2 regions of the Gilliamella sp. Pas-s27 genome follow, and region 1 is predicted to be linked to the other one. Evidence: riboswitches for the same ligand, from Rfam matches in the RefSeq annotation. Region 1 holds a riboswitch; the other holds the start of a gene.
What was found. Region 1 has a riboswitch for preQ1 ahead of queF (preQ(1) synthase). Riboswitches for the same ligand answer to the same signal wherever they lie in the genome.
Positions count from the first base shown of each region.

Region 1 (6,237 bases):
AGTTCTAATCTTAGTTTTAATTTTAATGCGATTTGTTTTATTTAAATATAACAATGTACAAATTAATAACCCAAAATATAAACTTAACATAATTAACATTAGCATTATGGTTGGCTCGCTTTTAGGTTATTAATTTACAGGTTTGAATTGCGGGCAAATATTTAACCGTTGTTAAAGTTAGCATCTTGCCCATATTGAAAAACACTATTACAGATGGTTTTATATTTTATCATTAGTTACGTTTTAACAAACTGACAATATCTTCTTTCTTTTCGTCTTGATCTTCAAGCTCATCAAAGTCGTCATCGGTATAGCCAAGCTCTTGCATCAATTCGTCGATTCGATTTAATTTGCTGTCAAGATAAGCTTGTTGCTCTTTAGTTAGTTTGCTATTTTGCTCGACTAAATCAAGTAACATATCTAATTTTGGATCGTTTTCTAATTGTTCTAATTCTTGTTGTGGCGATAAAACCATTTTAATGGGTTTAGATTGCTTAACTGGTTTTACTCTATTACTAGAATCTTCAGCAATTAAAGAAATCGGTTTTTTACTACCAATACGCGGATCCTTTACCACTTTTGACGTGTTTTTATTCTTGTTGGATTCGCCATTATTAAAACGTGATCCGCTCGGCAAGCCCTTATGCTTACGTTTACGCTTCAGTTCACGAGACTCTTCATTAATCTCTTGACGGCTCTTTTTCGCTTTTTGTTTTGATTTATTTTTTAACATACAATCTCGGTCTAATATTAGGGTTACTTATCAATAAGCATATTTTATCAGTAAGTCTAAAATATAGCTATGATAGACACACTATGCATAATTTATGATTGTAAAAAAAGAGATTCATGTATAATCTGAGCGCAATAAATTAGTTAGATTTAATTAGAGAACACAATAAAATGAAAAATCATTTAAGCCCTTATATGCAGTTTAATCGCCAAGAATGGGCAGGTTTGCGTAATGCGGTACCTATGACGCTAACATCGGAAGAGATCACCTCTTTACAAGGTATTAATGAAGACTTATCAATCGATGAGGTCAGTGAAATTTATTTACCTCTATCAAGATTATTAAATTATTATATCAGTAACAGTTTTAGTCGGCAGGCGGTATTATCTAAATTTTTAGGTAAAAGCCAAAAAATTCCTTACATCATCGGTATAGCTGGTAGTGTTGCGGTGGGTAAAAGTACGACTGCTCGTGTATTGCAAGCATTATTAACTCGCTGGCCAGAACACCGCAAAGTCGCATTGGTGACAACTGATGGCTTTTTATACCCCAATAAATACCTTGAAGAACGTGGTATTATGAATAAAAAAGGGTTTCCACAATCTTATGATATTAAAAAACTCATTAATTTTGTTGCTGATGTCAAATCAGGACAAGATAAAGTCAAAGCGCCAGTTTATTCTCATCTAGTTTATGACATTGTTGAAGGGGAAGAAATTGTTATTGATAGCCCTGATATTTTGATTCTTGAAGGATTAAATGTCTTACAAGGCACCATAAATTATACCCAAGCTAATAACCGTGTTTTTGTGTCTGACTATGTTGATTTTTCAATTTATGTTGATGCTGAATTACCATTGTTACATGATTGGTATGTGAACCGGTTTTTAAAATTTAGAGCAGGCGCTTTTAGTGACCCTAACTCTTATTTCAACCATTATTCACAGCTACCAGAACAAGAAGCGATCGATATTGCTAATCGCCTTTGGCGTGAAATTAATGAATTAAATCTAATTGAAAACATCCTACCAACCAAAGAAAGGGCAAGCTTAATTTTAACTAAAGGTAAAGATCATAAAGTTGATTTGATTCAGTTAAGAAAATAAACTAATAGGAGTCTATATGAAATCAGTAATTCGATTAGCGACTAAATTAAGCATAACCACTTTGGCTATTTTATTTTCAATTGGTGCTAATGCCTATGACCATGTAGAAGGGCTAACCTGTGAAGGCAAAAAACAGGCTATTGAAGTCGAAATTGAACAAGCCAAAAATCACTCCAACACTCACAAAGTTGAAGGTCTTCAAAAGGCATTAGAAGATATTAATAATCATTGTTCAAATAATGATTTAGAAGAAAAATACAAAAAAAGAGTCCAAGAAAAAACAGATAAAGTTACCCAAATAACCCACGAATTGGAGCAGGCAAAAACAAAAGGTAATAAACAAAAAATGACCAAACAACAAACAAAATTAATCGATGCCAAGCAAGAACTTAATGAAGTCAAAGCTGAATTAGCTAAATTTTATAAAGAAATCGAAAAAAATAAGTCAACTAACAGCGTGTCGCACTGATTTTGCAATAATGTTTTTATCATAAACCCCATCACTAGCGACTAGTGTTGGGGGATATTTAGGCTTCTGCATAATATCTTAGCCTTACTAGACTTTTTTATTTAAAAAGAGTATGGTGTGCGGCTTGTTACGTGGTTCGTAAACCTCCCACGCTAAAAAACTAAGGAAACAGCATGAGTAAAATTACACTATTAGGCGATCAGTCCGTTCGCTATCCAACGACCTATTGTCCTGAAATACTAGAAACATTCGACAATAAACACCCAAATAACGACTATTTTGTTAAATTCAACTGTCCTGAATTTACCAGTCTTTGCCCAATAACAGGACAACCTGATTTTGCAACGATTTATATTTCGTATGTACCTAATATCAAAATGGTCGAAAGCAAATCGCTAAAACTCTACTTATTTAGCTTCCGGAATCATGGTGATTACCACGAAGATTGCATTAATATCATTATGAAAGATTTGATTAAACTAATGGATCCTAAATATATTGAAGTTTGGGGCAAATTCACACCACGCGGTGGGATCTCAATCGATCCATATGCTAACTATGGTAAAACTGGCACTAATTGGGAACAAATTGCACTAAACCGTTTAGCTAATCACGATCTTTATCCTGAAAAAGTCGATAATCGCTAATCTATAATTTATCTAAACAGGAACCGTTAATGCAAACTCGCAAAGCACTCGTTATATTTTCGGGCGGGCAAGACTCAACCACTTGCTTGCTACAAGCCATTGCTGATTATGGGCGTGAAAACGTCCAAGCAATCAGCTTTCACTATGGTCAACGCCACGCCATTGAGCTTGAAAAAGCCGAATGGATTGCCAAAGATTTAGGTATAAAGCAAACCGTCATTGATACATCAGTAATTAAACAAACCACTAACAATGCGCTTATTGATAACACTCAAGAGATCAAAGCTGCTCAAAATGGCGACTACCCCAACACCTTTGTTGACGGGCGCAATATGCTCTTTTTACTTTTAGCTGGCTGTTATGCTAAGCAACAAGGCATTTGTGACATTATTATTGGCGTTTGCGAAACCGATTTTAGTGGGTACCCAGATTGTCGCGATATCTTTATTAAATCAATGAATGTATCGATGAATTTAGCTATGGATTATACCTTTAATCTTATTACGCCACTGATGTATTTAACCAAAGCCCAAACGTGGGAAATGGCCGATAAACTAGGTTATCTTGATTATGTTCAAAAACATACTCACACCTGTTATTACGGTGTAGAAGGGGGATGTGGTAAATGCCCTAGTTGCCTACTGCGTGATAAGGGCTTACAGGAATATATGGCTAAGACTAGATAAATTAATGAACAACTGGGTTCTCTCACCCCATTAAAAAGGAAAAAAAGATGTATTTGAACACTCATTCAGAATCGATAGAAACAAACTTTACTCGTAAACAACAACAAAAAGCCCTTTACTGGTTGGCCTTTTTTCATATTTTAGTTATTGCTTCAAGCAATTATTTAGTCCAAATCCCGTTTGATATTTTTGGTTTTCACACCACATGGGGAGCTTTTACATTTCCGTTTATCTTTTTAACTACCGATTTAACCATTCGAATTTATGGTGCAAGTTTAGCAAGAAAGATTATCTTTGTAGTAATGATTCCAGCCTTGCTATTTTCATACTCTATTTCGGTATTATTTTTTGAAACCCATTGGGTTGGGTTATCGGCATTAGCGGAATTTAATAGCTTTGTCTTTCGTATTGCATTAGCTAGCTTTGCTGCTTATTTAGTTGGACAATTGATGGATATTACTGTCTTTAACTATTTAAGAAAAAACAAATCATGGTGGGTTGCCCCAACAGCATCGGCAATTTTTGGAAATGCTATTGATACCGTTGTCTTTTTTGCTATTGCATTTTATCAAAGTAGTGACGAATTTATGGCAAACCACTGGGCCGAAATTTCGTTAATGGACTATAGTTTTAAAATTCTAATTTGTGGATTATTCTTCTTACCACTTTATGGGGTGATTTTGAATTTTATTTTAAAAAGATTAGTGGCAGATTATAAAGCTAACTGATTATTATCATCTGCTTTTTATTATTAAGGGGGATTGAAATCCCCTTATATTAGTTAAAAGAGGTGCTTTCGACTATCAAAAAAACTTCAATAAAATCAATACCTTTCCTGACCGATTTTTGAGTGGTAATTGCGTTGTTTTTTAATAAAAAAGTAAAAAGCAAAAGCAATTTACAAAAAAACTTAAAGCGTGAATTGCTAAAAGCATTCGCTGTAATTTCCTCACTCAAACGTAGTCACTGTAATTATTCTATTCACCCAAAGTCCAAGATTCACCAGAGCAGATTTTCAAAAATCCACAAAATGAACGAATACAGTTATTCTTAAGTAAAGTACTATAACTATTTTGTGCTTGATTATTAAAAATAAAAAAACCGTTCAATCTAGAACGGTTTTTTTATTGTTTGATATCAATTAAATTTGCTTACTAAGCTTTGTATTTTTTCATGACAATTGAGGCATTTGTACCACCAAAACCGAAGCTATTTGACATGACAGTTGTTAATTCACGCTCAGTTGGTTCAGTAATAATGTTCATGCCAATTGCAGCATCATCTAATTCATCAATATTAATACTTGGGGTAATAAAGCCATGCTCTAACATTAACAATGAATAGATAAGTTCTTGCGCACCAGTTGCACTTAGTGAGTGACCGGTCATTGATTTAGTTGATGAAATAGCTGGAATGTTATCGCCAAATACTTGTTTAATTGCCCATAATTCTTTAACATCACCCACTGGTGTTGATGTGCCGTGAGTATTGATATAATCAACAGGAACATCTAAATCTTGAATAGCAAGTTGCATACAACGCATTGCGCCTTCACCCGATGGGGCAACCATGTCATGACCATCTGATGTTGCGCCATAGCCAACAAGTTCGCCATAAATATGGGCACCACGAGCAAGCGCGTGCTCTAATTCTTCAACTACAACCATGCCTGCACCACCCGCAATAACAAAACCATCACGGTTTTTGTCATAAGCGCGTGATGCCTTTTCTGGGTTGTCGTTATATTTGGTTGATAAAGCACCCATGGCATCAAATTCGCATGACATTTCCCAACAAAGTTCTTCACCACCACCTGCAAATACAATATCTTGTTTGCCAAGTTGAATAAGCTCTGCTGCATGTCCAATACAGTGAACTGATGTTGCACAAGCTGATGTCATTGAATAGCTAATGCCTTTGATTTTAAATGGTGTTGCTAAACAAGCTGAAATGGCTGATGACATTGATTTGGTTACCGCATAAGGTCCTACGCCACGTAATCCCTTTTCTTTCATACCTGCAACAACATTGTATTGCGTTTTGGTTGAGCCACCATAACCAGCAATTAACCCAGTACGAGGGTTAGATACTTGCTCTGGTGTTAATTTGGCATCTTCAATAGCTTGTTGTAGAGCTAAATAACCATAAATAGAAGCATCATTCATGAAGCGAACAATTTTACGATCAATCAGTCCGGTTGTATCGAGTTTAACATTTCCGCATACATGGCTACGCATTCCGCTATCTTTCATTTCTTGGGAAAAAGTAATACCGCTACGACCTATTTTTAGTGATTCTAAAACTTCTTTAGTATTATTCCCAATACTAGAAAGAATTCCTAACCCTGTAATTACAACACGTTTCATTTACTATTTAGCTCCTAAGTTATTTGGCTTCATACAGAAAGTGTGCTAATTATAGCGTACGCTTGTAAGCTGAACAATACCTTGGTTCTTTTTTTATTTCTAATAATGTTTTATCCAATTGGTTTTTTATATAAAAATAGTTAATTTGGTTATTTGTCAAATAAAGACTATTTGGTTTAAGACTACTATCAGGTTGCATAGAATAGTAATATCGCTATAATACTGTATTT
Region 1 covers NZ_WTEW01000012.1:65,872-72,108, forward strand. The annotation lists gene yihI (Der GTPase-activating protein YihI) at 233-733, opposite strand; gene coaA (type I pantothenate kinase) at 904-1,839, shown strand; gene GQ589_RS06230 (DUF1090 domain-containing protein) at 1,856-2,308, shown strand; PreQ1 riboswitch class I at 2,434-2,478, shown strand; gene queF (preQ(1) synthase) at 2,482-2,955, shown strand; gene queC (7-cyano-7-deazaguanine synthase QueC) at 2,985-3,641, shown strand; gene GQ589_RS06245 (7-cyano-7-deazaguanine/7-aminomethyl-7-deazaguanine transporter) at 3,689-4,369, shown strand; gene fabB (beta-ketoacyl-ACP synthase I) at 4,796-6,007, opposite strand.

Region 2 (6,237 bases), on a different contig from region 1:
CAAAACAAACATTGCTATATACAGAAATGGTGACAACTGGTGCCATTTTATTTGGAAAAGGTGATTATTTAGATTTCAATCATGAAGAACATCCTGTTAGTTTACAACTGGGCGGTAGCGATCCCAAAGCATTGGCACAATGTGCAAAATTAGCGCAAGAACGTGGTTATGATGAAATCAACTTAAACGTAGGTTGTCCATCAGATCGGGTGCAAAATGGTATGTTTGGTGCTTGTTTAATGGGTAATGCAAATTTAGTGGCTGACTGCGTTGAGCAGATGCAAGCCCAGATTGATATTCCTGTAACGGTAAAAACAAGAATTGGTATTGATGATTTTGATAGTTATGATTTTTTATGTCACTTCATTGAAACTGTAATGCCTTATACTAGTACGTTTATTGTGCATGCACGTAAAGCTTGGTTATCAGGGTTAAGTCCAAAAGAAAATCGAGAAGTGCCGCCACTTGACTATGACCGTGTTTATAAACTCAAACAAGATTATCCCCATTTGATGATAGCGATTAATGGTGGTATTAAAACTATTGATGAAATCAAATATCATTTACAGCATGTTGATGGTGTGATGGTAGGTCGTGAAGCTTATCAAAATCCGCTTTTACTAACCCAAATTGATTCACAAATTTTTGGGTTAAATACCCCAGTAGTTGAACCAAAATCAGCAATTCGAGCGCTTTATCCCTATATTGAGCAACAATTAACGCAAGGGGCACAACTAAATCACATTATGCGTCACACTTTAGGGTTATTTAATGGATGCAAAGGCGCAAAAAAATGGCGACGTTATTTGAGTGAGAATGCTCATAAAAAAGGTGTGGGAATAGAAGTGGTTAAGCAGGCTTTAACGTTCATCCGATAATGATTCATATGTAGGAATTCCTCGCGTTGTTTACAGTAATTTGAGAAACGACTGTAATGAATATACATAAAAAAACAAAATTAACGCCTTATCGCAGACAAGAGATCGGGTGCTTATATCAGAAAAAATAGCTGTTACTGATTTGGCTAAATGTTTTATGGTTAGTCGTCCGACCATTTATAACGTGCTTTAAATATCAATATCTGATATTAATCTACTATTCTATACTGGCAAATTTATGACTTTGTACACTAAGTAGCCATTTATTATCCAAGCGATCTTTGTTGATTTTCCCCAATAGCTCAATGGTTTCAAACATATTAAACGCGCCATCTTTTTCGCACGGTGACAGGTAATAGCGTTTGGCGTGGATTTGGGTTTCGATATATTGGCAAAAATCGATAAAATCGGGGTGATTTTCAGCAACAATACGCACCTCGTTAGCGGTGGATTGAACTATTTTTTGGTAACGTGCTTGGTAGCAAAACTTAGGGCTAAGTGCAATGTAATCAACGAGTGGATTGACCTTACCAAGCCCATTGCTTTCAATAGCAATAAAATAGCCGGCCTCTTTTAATGGTAGTAACAGTTCTGGTAGTGCCTTGACCATTGTCGGCTCGCCGCCGGTAATGATAACGTTTTTGCTATTGTATCCGCTCACTTTGGCAAGCAGTGCGTCTAATGTAAAACGGGTAAACTGACGAAAATTAGTATCGCACCAAGTACAATTTAAATTGCACCCAGCAAAACGGATAAAAACCGCAGGCATGCCAGTATTATAACCCTCGCCCTGTAAAGATTCGAAGATTTCAACAATACGAAACTCAATCATATTAACTCCGACGGTATTCGCAATACGAAGTGGGTGTTTCCCATAATTTGATCATCGAAACAGGCAAATATTGCGACAGATGATCAAAAATAAATTGACTCATTCCCTCGGCCGTTGTTCGGCAAGGAAAGGCAAATATTTTGCGATTCATCTCTTGCAGTAAGGATGCAATACGGCACTCATTAGGATTATTTTGATTGTAAAGGTAAGCGTGATCGAGTGGATCAACAATATGCTGTTTAACGATTTGCTTTAAATCGGCATAATCCATGACCATATCTTGGCTTGAACCGCTATCAATAAGATCACCGCTGACTTCGACTAATAAACGGTAAGTATGACCGTGCAGATTATGACATTTTTTATTATGCCCATCTAACATATGACAGGCGTCAAATTGAAATTCTTTGGCTATTTTGAACATGTTGTATTCCTAGTTTTTTTGCGTGGGATGGGTTACGAACCACGGTTAGATAAGCTAACAAAATAAAAGGCGGCTACTATAATCGATAAATAGCAATTTGTCATCTTTGATATGTTATTGAGTGTGATATTTATTGGCAATTATTGGGTATTGAGGCTCTTTATTTTGGCTTTTTTAAGCATAAACTAGCAAAGATGTGTTGTACAAAATGTGTAAAAAATATTCTTAATTTGCTCTTGAAAATTATTCTTCCACACTCATTTAGTGATCAATGCAAATGGTATAAATGTGTTAAGCATTTTAACCAAATCTATTGCTCAGGAGATAAACTATGAGGTTAGATAAACTTACTAACAAATTTCAACAAGCTTTAGCTGATGCGCAATCGCTAGCATTAGGTAAAGACAATCAATACATTGAGCCTGTACATGTCCTATCAGCCATGCTCAACCAAGATGGTAGTAGCGTTGCGCCATTATTGAATGCAGCGGGTGCTAATGTAGCTATTTTACAGCAAGAATTAACGCAAGCGATTGACCGACTCCCACAAGTACAAGGTGTTGGGGGCGAAGTGTTGCCATCACAAGAATTTATTCGAGTCTTGAATTTGTGCGACAAATTATCCCAAAAAAATGGCGATAGCTATATCTCGTCAGAACTCTTTATACTCGCCGCTTTAGAAGACAAAGGCAGCTTAGGGGATATCCTAAAAAAATCGGGCGTCAATAAAGACAAATTTAGCCAAGCAGTCAACCAAGTAAGGGGAAGCGATAACGTGAACGATCCTAATGCCGAAGATCAACGAGGAGCACTTAAAAAATACACCATCGATTTAACTCAGCGTGCAGAGCAAGGCAAGTTAGATCCTGTAATTGGTCGTGATGAAGAAATTCGCCGTACCATTCAAGTATTACAACGCCGCACCAAAAATAACCCAGTACTTATTGGTGAACCGGGTGTAGGTAAAACCGCTATCGTTGAGGGGCTTGCACAACGTATAGTTAACCGCGAAGTGCCTGAAGGTTTGCGTAACAAACGTGTCTTATCATTAGATATGGGCGCATTAATTGCGGGCGCAAAATACCGTGGTGAATTTGAAGAACGCTTAAAAGCGGTACTTAAAGACTTAGCCAAAGAAGAAGGGCGCATCATTTTATTTATTGACGAAATTCACACCATGGTCGGTGCAGGTAAAAGCGACGGCGCCATGGATGCAGGTAACATGTTAAAACCAGCGTTAGCGCGTGGTGAATTACATTGCGTTGGGGCAACTACACTTGACGAATATCGCCAATATATTGAAAAAGATCCAGCGTTAGAACGTCGCTTTCAAAAAGTCTACGTTGCTGAACCAACAGTAGAAAATACGATTGCTATTTTGCGCGGATTAAAAGAACGCTACGAATTGCATCATCATGTGCAAATTACCGATCCTGCGATCGTGGCGGCGGCAACTTTGTCGCATCGTTATATCTCAGATCGTATGCTACCAGACAAAGCGATAGACCTTATTGATGAAGCCGCATCAAGCATTCGTATGCAAATGGACTCTAAACCAGAGTCTTTAGATCGCCTTGAAAGACGTATCATCCAACTTAAATTGGAACAACAAGCGCTTAAAAAAGAGTCTGACGATGCCAGTAAAAAACGTCTTGAAATGCTAAATGAAGAACTGACTGAAAAAGAAAAGGAATACGCATCGTTAGAAGAAGAATGGAAATCTGAAAAGGCCGCTGTTTCGGGGACGCAAAATATTAAAGCCGAGTTAGAAAAGGCACGCACCGAAATAGAACAAGCACGCCGAGCAGGCGATCTCAGTAAAATGTCCGAATTACAATACGGCAAAATACCAGAGCTTGAAAAAAAACTCGCCTCGGCAACGCAGTTAGAAGGCAAAACCATGAAGTTATTGCGTAACAAAGTCACCGATAACGAAATTGCTGAAGTGTTATCAAAAGCAACAGGCATTCCTGTTTCAAGAATGCTCGAAAGCGAAAAAGACAAGCTATTACATATGGAAGATGCGCTACACAAACGTGTTATTGGGCAACAAGAAGCCGTTGTTGCTGTTGCTAATGCGATTCGACGTAGTCGTGCTGGGTTGTCAGACCCGAACAAACCAATTGGATCATTCCTATTTTTAGGACCAACGGGTGTCGGTAAAACCGAACTATGCAAATCGCTTGCTAACTTTATGTTTGACAGCGAAGATGCTATGGTGCGAATTGATATGTCCGAATTTATGGAAAAGCACTCAGTCGCACGTTTAATTGGTGCACCTCCGGGTTATGTGGGTTATGAAGAAGGGGGGTATTTAACTGAGGCGGTAAGACGTCGCCCTTATTCGGTCGTTTTACTTGACGAAGTTGAAAAAGCGCACCCAGATGTGTTTAATATCTTACTACAGGTGTTAGACGATGGACGCTTAACCGATGGGCAAGGCCGTACCGTTGATTTCCGTAACACGGTTATCATCATGACATCAAACTTAGGTTCTGATTTAATTCAAGGTCAAGCAGAACTAAGTTATGACGAAATGAAAGCGCTGGTTATGACTGTTGTCACTAAACACTTTAGACCAGAATTTATCAATCGAATTGATGAAACCGTCGTGTTCCATCCACTTGGACAAGAAAACATCAAAGCGATTGCCAAAATTCAATTAGCACACGTTGAAAAACGTTTAGATGAACGTGGTTACCAAATGGATATTTCTGACGCGGCATTAGAACATCTTGCCAAAGTGGGCTTTGACCCAATTTATGGTGCAAGACCACTAAAACGCGCAATACAACAAGAGATCGAAAATCCATTAGCGCAACAAATATTGTCAGGCAAATTAGTTCCGGGTAAAACCATCCATCTGGATTTAGTCGGCGACAATATCGAAGCGAAACAGCAATAACACATCAAACAACAAACCGACCTAAGCGGTCGGTTTTTTATGCCATCAAACTAATGGCGAACAATACTAAATAAAACCACAGACCAAAAAAGTTGGTCAGGAAAGGTATTGATTTTATTGAAGTTTTTTGCTAACTGCTTTTAACCAAAAACCGCCCGCAACCACCACTGCACTTTTACCTACTATCTTTATAATAACCGCTTAATAATCCTATCCACCTTGATGCGACTTAGTCGCTTTATCAACTTATGAACCTGACTTGGATAAAACTGGCTCGCTTGGATTTGTTGAAAATGCGTTATCAACGTAGTTTTTTGACGGATGGTGTTCAGTTCTTGGTTGAACTTGTCACTTAATTCTTGTTTTGGATCATGCACTAATATGCCGTTTTCAAGGTCAAGACGCCATGCTCGTGGATTTAGGTTGTTGCCCGTTATGAGTACCCATTTGTCATCCACCCAGATACCTTTTAGGTGATAGGTTTGCGCTTCGTCTTTCCATAATCTTATGGTCAGTTGTTCTTTATCGATAAAATTTTGTAGGCGTTCAATAAAGTGTCTTAAGTTGATTTCGTATAAATAAGGGAGTCCACCCGATATGTTAAAGGGTTGGTCAGGTGGGATGTAGAAGTCGTTGGCTTCTTTATCGCCAATAATTAATTCAACTTGACGCCCTTTGCGTAGCAGACGAATAATGTCGCGTACTAGGATATTAGGTAAATTAAAATACGGCGTGCAAAAAGTAATTTTTTGTTCGGTTATGTTGATTAAGTGATGAATGATTTTGTTGAGCGAGTTATTGCGCCCAAGCCCCATTATTGGTGCAACCGATAAGGTGTCGTTGTCGGCATTACCGTTATATTGGTAGTTGGCATCCATTAAGTGTTGGCGCAAGGTTTTGATTTCGGATTTGATTTGTTTGCGTGTTTTGTGTGTGCCAGTGTTAAGTAACTGTATAGCTTGATACGGCATAAAGTGGTCGTTGATAAATTGCACCATGCTATCGGCTAATAGCGGATTAGTGATAAAGTGATAGCGGTCGTAACGGTATTTTTCACGCTTGTGTAAGTAGACGTTATTGATGCTTGCGCCACTGTAGATGACCGTATCATCAATAATAAAGCCTTTTAAATGCAATACACCAAGTACTTCGCGACGGTTTACAGGAACACCATAAATCGGAATGTCGATCTCTGGGT
Region 2 covers NZ_WTEW01000023.1:8,168-14,404, forward strand. The annotation lists gene dusA (tRNA dihydrouridine(20/20a) synthase DusA) at 1-878, shown strand, start outside; gene GQ589_RS09280 (7-carboxy-7-deazaguanine synthase QueE) at 1,096-1,710, opposite strand; gene queD (6-carboxytetrahydropterin synthase QueD) at 1,712-2,134, opposite strand; PreQ1 riboswitch class I at 2,138-2,183, opposite strand; gene clpB (ATP-dependent chaperone ClpB) at 2,466-5,039, shown strand; gene pssA (CDP-diacylglycerol--serine O-phosphatidyltransferase) at 5,228-6,237, opposite strand, start outside.
Region 2: linked by a shared signal. The riboswitch ahead of queD (6-carboxytetrahydropterin synthase QueD) and the one ahead of queF (preQ(1) synthase) in region 1 are both predicted to bind preQ1.